2 regions of the Nocardioides asiaticus genome follow, and region 1 is predicted to be linked to the other one. Evidence: predicted binding sites of a transcription regulator. Region 1 holds the regulator's gene; the other holds the start of a gene.
The links. Region 1 encodes LexA, which represses DNA repair genes until DNA is damaged. Its sites were predicted from a motif close to TCGAACANNTGTTCGA; they were not measured.
Positions count from the first base shown of each region.

Region 1 (4,446 bases):
CTCGAGAACGCCTACGAGAAGCTCGGTAGGCACGATCGGCTGCTCGCCGTACAGCAGGCGACGGCGCTCGCGATCGTGCAGCCGCGGCTCGGCGGGTGAGGCGTTCGTTCGCCGCGGTCGTGGTGTCCTGCCGCGGTCCCGGACGGGATCGGGAAGAATGTCGCCCGTGGCAGCGAGGGGGAACTCGGGTGGCAAGCGAGCGGGGACGCGCCGGGGTCCGCGCCAGAGGCGGACGTTCCGGCCCTCGGTGCTCCTGCTCGCGCTCGGGATCACGCTGCTGGTGATCGCCTGGGGCTACCTCGTGTACGCCGCGATCGACTTCGGGGCCGACGCCCGCGGAGGCGACTCGCGAGCGTGGGGGTTCCTCGGCATCTGCGCCGTCGGTGCGGTCGCCTGCCTCTTCGCCGGGCTGATGCTCGTGGCCCGCCTGGGACGAGCGCTCGGCATCACCTCCGCCTCGCCCACGCCGCCGCGGCCGCGGGCCGGCGAGGCGCCGAGCGGCCAGGACGCCCACTACGCCGGCCACCACACCGGCACCGGCGGGCTGCACCTCGGCCGGATCCACACCGAGACCGGCCGCTCCGACGGTCGCTCGTCCACCGGCTCCGACGGCGCCGGACGCCCCACGGACGCCCCTTCTCCGAGCGGGTCGCACCGGCACCGGGCCGACTGACCTGGGCCGTTGGGCGTACGCGCATTCGCGTATAGCCGCGCCGACCCGCGGGCGTCAGGCTTGTCTCCTCAGCACGGTGCAGGTGGGGGCTGCATCCACGCGCTGTAGCCGGATCCGTCGTCGCACGCTCCGTCCGCAGGATGCCGAACTCCTGTGGGCGGTGGGCCTGTCCAGCCGCCCGTGCGGCGACCGGGCACGGTGGGAGCAGACACCGTGCGCGAGGGGCGGGCCGCCCAGCTGGCGGCCCGCCCCTCTCTCTCTTCCGCGGCATGCAGCGTCATACGGATGGGGACCTGCGCCCGCGCGGCGCGTATGACGTCCCGCGACCCGGCGCCCTCGCCGGTCACGCGGCCCGAGCACCACCGAGCAGGTCGCCGACGACGACGTGGAGGAACAAGCGGCGCTTGTCGCGTCGGACCCGCAGGAGCTCGCGGCCGATGTCCTCGGGCCGGGTGAGTCCCTGTTGGACGGCGATGCTCACGACGTACGCCGCCTGCCGATCGCTCCGTGCCCACAGCGCTGCCCGCACGGCCGCGATGGCGGGTCTGGTGCGAGGTATCCCGATCTCCACGACGTCGTCGGCCGACCAGCGGCGTGTCTGCCGGATGTCGTAGAGCGGCGTACGCCGGATCCGTGTGCCGCGCGGCACCGAGACACGGATCCGCTCCTCGTCGTACCGCTCCAGGCCGCTGGCGATCAGCGCAGCCGCCCCATCGAGGCAGGCCCGCGGCCCGCCCTGGAACACAGCCGCCCAGCAATGGCCCTCCCAGGAGATCGGACCGTTGTGGAGGCACACGCTCTGGTCGCCGATGAGCTGCCAGCGACCCATCCGCACGTGATGCCGAATCTCGCCGCGAGTCACACCGGCGGCATAGAGCTGGGGCCGCGACACGACGTACGACTGTCGCTCCTTGAGCATCCCGAGCTCGAGCTCGACCTGCTTCTGCGTGCTGAGTGGCTTGGTCATGCGTACGACGATCGAAGACTCCACCGACCGCCCGCGCCTGCGTCGACCCGGTCTGTGGAGGGCAGCGACGCGAGCCCCTGGTGTGGACGACGCATGGCTCGCGGTGCGGTGGCCGCCCGTATGACGTAGGAACAACGTCATACGGACGGGGACACTGCGCGCCGCGGGACGTATGACGTCTGCAAAGCCGGGGCGGGGCGGTCGGACGCTGGTCCTCCCGCCCCGCCCCTCTTTCTCTTCCCCTGTAGGTGCCGCCAGCCGGGGTCGAATCAGCTGACGGCCGTCTGTGGCCGAGCGGCGACGGAGGCAGCCCGGCGGTGTGGTCAGTTCGGGATGCGCAGCGACTGGCCGGCGGCGAGCATGCCGGAGTCGAGCCCGTTGAGGTCCTTGATCTGCTGCTCCATGTCGCGGACGCTGCCGCCGTCGGCGGCGTCGGAGGCGAGATCCCAGAGCGTGTCGCCGGGCTCGACGACGACGGTGTGGGTCGGGACAGCGTTGCCCTTCTCCTGGGCGGCGCCGGAGAGGCCGGCGCCGAGGAACCCCGCCGCGAGCAGCAGACCGAGGGCGACGAGGAACACCACCACGCGGCCGCGGCGGGTCAGCCGCACGCTCGAGCCGCGCCGCGGCGCCCGATCCACGGGCCGGGCCGGGGCCATGAACTGGTCGAGGGTGGTCGTGGTCATCGCCGGTCTCCTGGGGAAGTGGGGTGGCTGGTGCGCTCGACGAGATGTCTACAGACGGCCACCGACAGTTCGGGACGAGCGCCGGATCGCGTCCGTTCGATCACGCATTCGATCGAACACGTGATCGAGAGTAGATCACCTGTTCGAACGAGATCAAGGGCCCGGGCCGAAAAAATGTTCGAACCGCCCGTTGTCCACAGATCGCGACACGCTTCGAACAGATGTTTGAAGTCGGCAACGGCCCGGTCTACCGTGGGCACATGACCAAGCCGACCAAGGAGCCGACCCCGGCGTCCACCTCCGCCAAGCGGTCCACGACCGCCGTGAGCGAGCTTCCCGACGGCCCGCCCGACGCCACCGGGCTGACCCCGCGCCAGCAGCGCATCCTGGCTCACCTGCGCGACTGCATCGAGAAGCGGGGCTACCCGCCGAGCATGCGCGAGATCGGCTCGGCGGTGGGCCTGACGAGCACCAGCAGCGTCGCCCACCAGCTGAAGGTGCTCGAGCAGAAGGGCTTCATCAAGCGCGACCCGCACCGGCCGCGGGCACTCGAGGTGTTCCTGCCCGAGGTCCTCGCGGCCCGCAAGTCGATCTCGGCGGCCGAGGAGACGGCCTACGACGAGACCGGCATCGGCGACGCCAACCCGGAGGCGACCCTCGTCCCGGTCGTCGGCCGGATCGCCGCCGGCGGCCCGATCCTCGCCGAGGAGCGGGTCGAGGACGTCTTCCCGCTGCCGAAGCAGCTCGTCGGCGACGGCACGCTCTACCTCCTGCACGTCTCCGGCGACTCCATGGTCGACGCGGCGATCTGCGACGGCGACTTCGTGGTCGTGCGCCAGCAGCCGACGGCGGAGAACGGCGAGATCGTCGCCGCGATGATCGACGGCGAGGCGACGGTCAAGACCCTTCAGCGCAAGGACGGCAAGGTCTGGCTGCTGCCGCACAACCCGGCCTACGACCCGATCGACGGCACGCACGCCACCATCCTCGGCAAGGTCACCGCGGTCCTGCGGAGCCTCTGACGACTCTCTTGGTCTCGACACCGGCCACTTCGTGTCCGGGCTCGACCAACGATGGGTGAACAACAGCCGCCGGCGCGTCACGCGCCGGCGGCTGCGTCGTTCTCCGAGCGTGACCCACACTCCCCTCGACCGCCGCCGCCTGCTCGCCGGCGGCCTCGGCGCGGGCCTGGCGGGCGTCGGGGCGGCCGTCCTCCCGGCGCCGTACGCCGACGCCGCAGCCGCGCTCCGACACTTCCAGCACGGCGTCGCCTCTGGCGACCCGCTCCCCCACGCCGTCGTCATCTGGACCCGGGTGACGCCGACCGCCGCCAGCAGGCCGGGCTCGGGCAGGGGCCCGCACGTCAAGGTCGGCTGGCAGGTCTCCACCTCGCCGACCTTCAAGACCGTCGTGAAGCACGGCACGTTCACGACCGGCCCGTGGCGCGACCACACGGTCAAGCTCGACGTCACCGGGCTGAGGCCCGCGACGGCGTACAACTACCGCTTCTCGTACGCCGGCCAGCACAGCCGGGTCGGCCGCACCCGCACCGCGCCCGCACCGACGGCGACCCCCGGCCGGATCCGGTTCGGCGTCGTGTCCTGCGCCAACCTGCAGGCCGGCTGGTTCTCGGCGTACCGCCACCTCGCGAAGCGCACCGACCTGCACGCGATCGTCCACCTCGGCGACTACTTCTACGAGTACGGCCCGGGCGAGTACGGCTACGGGCCCGACGACATCGACATCCGCAAGCACCAGCCGGCCCACGAGGTCCACACCCTGGCCGACTACCGGATCCGGCACGCGCAGTACAAGCGCGACCCCGACCTCGCCGATCTCCACGCCCGCTTCCCGTGGATCGTCACCTGGGACGACCACGAGGTCGCCAACGACCAGTGGCGCAACGGGGCGGAGAACAACAGCCCGGGCGAGTACGACTGGAAGGCGCGCAAGACCCACGCCCACAAGGCGTACGACGAATGGATGCCGGTGCGCCTCGACGGGACCGCCGCCCTCGACCAGAGCCACCTGAACGACCGGATCTACCGGCGCTTCAGGTTCGGCACGGTGCTCGAGCTGAGCATGCTCGACCTGCGCTCCTACCGCTCCAAGCAGGTCGACCA
Region 1 is NZ_JBDZDM010000001.1:1,166,205-1,170,650, forward strand. It holds gene ABLE53_RS05660 (helix-turn-helix transcriptional regulator) at 1-99, shown strand, start outside; gene ABLE53_RS05665 (hypothetical protein) at 167-673, shown strand; gene ABLE53_RS05670 (hypothetical protein) at 1,017-1,640, opposite strand; gene ABLE53_RS05675 (LysM peptidoglycan-binding domain-containing protein) at 1,964-2,323, opposite strand; gene lexA (transcriptional repressor LexA) at 2,584-3,345, shown strand; gene ABLE53_RS05685 (alkaline phosphatase D family protein) at 3,455-4,446, shown strand, end outside.

Region 2 (4,446 bases), on a different contig from region 1:
CGGACACCAAGGACTGGACCTGGGTGCTGGACCGACCCTGCCCGGAGTGCGGCTACGTCGCCGGCGAGGTGACGATGGACCGGCTCGCGCCGGCGATCCGCGACAACGCGACCGACTGGGAGGCGCACCTGGCTGCGCCCCACGTGCGGGACCGCCCACGGGCGGGAGTCTGGTCGACCCTCGAGTACGCCGCCCACGTCCGCGACGCCCACCGGCTCTTCGCCGAGCGGGTCCGGCTGATGCTCGCCGAGGACACTCCGACGTTCGCCAACTGGGACCAGGACGCCACGGCGGTCGCCGAGCGCTACCGCCTCCAGGATCCGGAGACCGTCGCCGCCGAGCTCCTCGACGCCGCCGACGAGGCGGCCGACGTCTACGAGTCGGTGCCGCCGGGAGCGTGGGGGCGGCGCGGGCTGCGCTCCGACGGCAGCGAGTTCACGGTGGAGAGCATCGGGCGCTACCACCTCCATGACGCCGTCCACCATCTCTGGGACGTCCGCTCGGCCGGGAGGGCCGCGACGGTGGCGGCCTACGACGGGGCAGCGGCCGACTACGCCGCCGGCACCACCGAGATCGGGGAGTCGCTCCGCTCGGTCATGGACCGCTTCCTCGCCCTGGTCGGTCCCGGCTGCCACGTCCTCGAGATCGGCAGCGGCGGCGGCCGCGACGCGCTCGCGCTCGAGGCCGGGAGAGCGCGGGTGCGGCGTACCGACATCACGCCGGCGTTCGCCGAGCTCCTCCGCGGCAGCGGCCACGAGGCTGACGTCCTCGACCCGCTCGTCGACGACCTGCGCGACCCTGCGGAGCCGGACCGGCCCTACGACGCGGTCTGGGCCAGCGCGTGCCTGCTCCACGTCGCCCGCGAGGACCTCCCGGCCGTCCTGCGCCGCCTCGCCGAGGTGACGCGTCGCGGGGGAGTGCTGCACGTCTCGCTCAAGGAGGGCGACGGCGAGGCCTGGTCCACCCATGGGCGGGTGGCGGCTCCGCGGCTGTTCGTGTACTGGCGTGAGGAGCCTCTCCGGGCCGCCCTCGGGCAGGCGGGCTGGAAGGTCGTCGAGGTGGGCCACGCCGACGGACTGCGCGGCGAGGTGTGGCTCGACGTCCTGGCCCGTCGCGCCTAGGCCAGCGGCAGCCGGCACCACGCACCGGTCATGGGCGGGCCCAGGACGCAGCCGTGGACGGAGAGCGTCTCGGCGAGGAGCCGGTCGGCGAGCGTCTCCGGGTCGAGCTGGGCGCGGGTGGCGAGGCCGAACCGCTCCATGAGCGGAAGGGCGGAGGAGTAGACGTTGGCCCACGCCCAGGCGGGTGCGCCGGGGCCGCCCTCGGCGTACTGCTCGACCACCAGGTGCGGCGCCGGGAGCCCCGCGGCACGGAACGTGGTGAAGAGGTCGGGGCCGAGCCGGGTGGCGACGCCGGCCTTCTGTAGTGCCTCGACGAACCAGTGGTGCACCTGGGTCCACAGCGGCGTGGGCGGACCGCCGGCCGGCAGGTACTCGAGGTCGCCCTCGTGGAGGCAGATCAGCCCACCCGGGCGGATCCGCCGGGCGGCACGGCGCAGCGCGTCGGCGGGGTCGGGGAGATACATCAGCACGAGCCGGCCGACCACCGCGTCGACCTCGCCGTCGAGCCCGTCGAGCGTCGAGACGTCGCCGACGCGGTACTCGACGTTGGGCTGCTCGGTAGCGGCCGTGGCGAGCTCGACCGCGGCCGGGTCGGCGTCGATTCCCATCACCCGGCCGTCTCGGCCCACCCGGTCGGCGGCGAGCCGCGTGACGTTGCCTGCGCCGCTGCCGAGGTCCAGCACCTGCATGCCCGGAGCCAGCCCGGCTTGTGCGAAGAGCCTGTCGGTGAGCGGGTCGAAGAGGCTGCCCTGCGCGATGAGACGCCGGTGCTCGTTGGACCGGTCGGCGAACGGATAGGTGGTCATGGTCGCCCTCCCCAGCGATGGCCCCGGCGACGCGGCGCCGGACGGCGTACGCCCCGGGGTAGTCGAAGGACGCTACGCCGGTTTACCTCCGGGCACCTCGCCCAGGTGGGGGCCGCGTCACGGGTCGTGTGATACCCAGGACGGGTGAGACACACCGAGTTCTGGTCGCGGATGGAGGACGCCCTGGGCGCGGGCTACTACCGCGTCTGGGCGGACCAGTTCGTCATCGCCGAGCTCGGTGGGCGTACGGCGTCGGAGGCGCTCGCGGCCGGTGTTCCTCCGAAGGAGGTCTGGGCGGCGGTCTGGCGCGTGCTCGGGCTGCCCCCGCGCGAGCGCTGACCCGTCCTATCCGCCGGGGGAACGACTCCGGCGGATCCGCGACACGCCCGCGACAATGGGGTGCATCGAACATCTGTTCGGGCTAGATTGTGTCCACAGGTGGCGCGCTGGTCGACGTGATCCACAGGCACTCGGCGAGGACTGTCGGTGGCCCCGTCTAGCGTCCAGCCTTGATGACGAGAACACGAGGACAAGCGACGCAGAAGCGGGGCAAGCAGACTCCGCAGGGAAGGAACATCATGGCTGGTGGTGACCGCGAGAAGGCGCTCGACGCCGCGCTCGCCAACATCGAGCGGCAGTTCGGCAAGGGCTCGGTCATGCGACTGGGCGACGACTCCCGCGCCCCCCTCGAGGTGATCCCCACCGGGTCGATCGCCCTCGATGTGGCGCTCGGCCTGGGCGGCCTGCCACGGGGCCGGGTCGTGGAGATCTACGGCCCCGAGTCCTCCGGTAAGACGACGGTCGCGCTGCACGCCGTGGCCAGCGCCCAGCGGGCCGGCGGGATCGTGGCCTTCATCGACGCCGAGCACGCCCTCGACCCGGACTACGCCAAGGCGCTCGGCGTCGACACCGACGCTCTCCTGGTCAGCCAGCCCGACTCGGGCGAGCAGGCGCTCGAGATCGCCGACATGCTGATCCGCTCCGGTGCCCTCGACCTCATCGTCATCGACTCCGTCGCGGCCCTCGTGCCGCGCGCCGAGATCGAGGGTGAGATGGGCGACAGCCACGTCGGCCTCCAGGCCCGGCTGATGAGCCAGGCGCTGCGGAAGATGACCGGCGCGCTCAACAGCGCCGGCACGACCGCGATCTTCATCAACCAGCTGCGCGAGAAGATCGGCGTCATGTTCGGTTCGCCGGAGACCACCACCGGTGGCCGGGCGCTGAAGTTCTACGCCTCGGTCCGCCTCGACGTGCGGCGCATCGAGACGCTCAAGGACGGCTCCGACATGGTCGGCAACCGCACCCGCGTCAAGGTCGTGAAGAACAAGGTGGCCCCACCGTTCAAGCAGGCCGAGTTCGACATCATGTACGGCCAGGGCATCAGCCGTGAGGGCGGCCTCATCGATGTCGGCGTCGAGGCGGGGCTGATCCGCAAGGCCGGTGCCTGGTTCACCTACGAGGGCGACCAGCTCGGCCAGGGCAAGGAGAACGCCCGCAACTTCCTGCGGGACAACCCCGACCTCGCCAACGAGCTGGAGAAGAAGATCCTCGAGAAGCTCGGCGTCGGTCCCACCGTCGACCAGCCGGTCGACGGCGCTCCGGCCGACCCGATCGGTGTCGATGACTTCTGATCCCCTCGACGAGCTCGGGACGGCGCTCGACAGGCCCGATCCGGCGGATCTCGTCGATCCGCCGGATCTCTCGCCACCCGACTGGCTCGGAGACGTCTCGGACGGAGTGGACGCGTGGACCCGCCGCGCGTCCACCGCGCCCGACGGGCCCGACGGGCCCGAGCGTCCCACCAGCGAGGACCCTGAGCCCGACCACGAGGCCGTCGCCCGCAAGATCCTGCTCGACCAGCTGACCGGCCAGGCCCGCAGCCGCAAGGTGCTGGCCGAGAAGCTGGCCAAGCGCAACGTCCCCGACGAGATCGCCACCCGGCTGCTCGACCGGTTCGAGGAGGTCGGACTCGTCGACGACGCCGCCTTCGCCCGCAGCTGGATCGCCAGTCGGCAGCCCGGCAAGGGCCTGGCCCGGCGCGCGTTGGCCCAGGAGCTGCGACGCAAGGGCGTCGACGACGAGATCGCCCGCGAGGCGCTCGACGAGGTCGACCCCGACGACGAGCGGGCAGCGGGGCGCTCGCTGGTCCGCAAGAAGCTGCGGTCCATGTCCCGGCTCGACGAGCAGACGAAGGTCCGTCGCCTCGTCGGGATGCTGGCTCGCAAGGGCTACGGCCCCGGCGTCGCCTTCGCGATCGTGCGTGACGAGCTCGGCGCAGACGAGCTCGGCGACGGGATGCCAGAATCTGACGCGTGACGCCTGAGCCCGACGCAGAGACGCCCGACGCCGCCACCCCTGCCCGGGAGGTGCTGACCTACGAGATGTTCGGCCTCGCCGTGCGCGAGCTCGCACAGCAGGTGGTCGACAGCGGCTACGAGCCCGACCTGGTCCTGTCCATCGCCAGGGGCGGCCTCGGGCTGGGGATGGGGCTCGGCTATGCCCTCGACGTCAAGAACCTC
Region 2 is NZ_JBDZDM010000003.1:330,281-334,726, forward strand. It holds gene ABLE53_RS12130 (methyltransferase domain-containing protein) at 1-1,121, shown strand, start outside; gene ABLE53_RS12135 (class I SAM-dependent methyltransferase) at 1,118-1,927, opposite strand; gene ABLE53_RS12140 (DUF3046 domain-containing protein) at 2,072-2,266, shown strand; gene recA (recombinase RecA) at 2,506-3,558, shown strand; gene ABLE53_RS12150 (regulatory protein RecX) at 3,548-4,243, shown strand; gene ABLE53_RS12155 (phosphoribosyltransferase) at 4,240-4,446, shown strand, end outside.
Region 2: the regulator LexA is predicted to act here: its motif matches at 2,332-2,347, upstream of recA (recombinase RecA).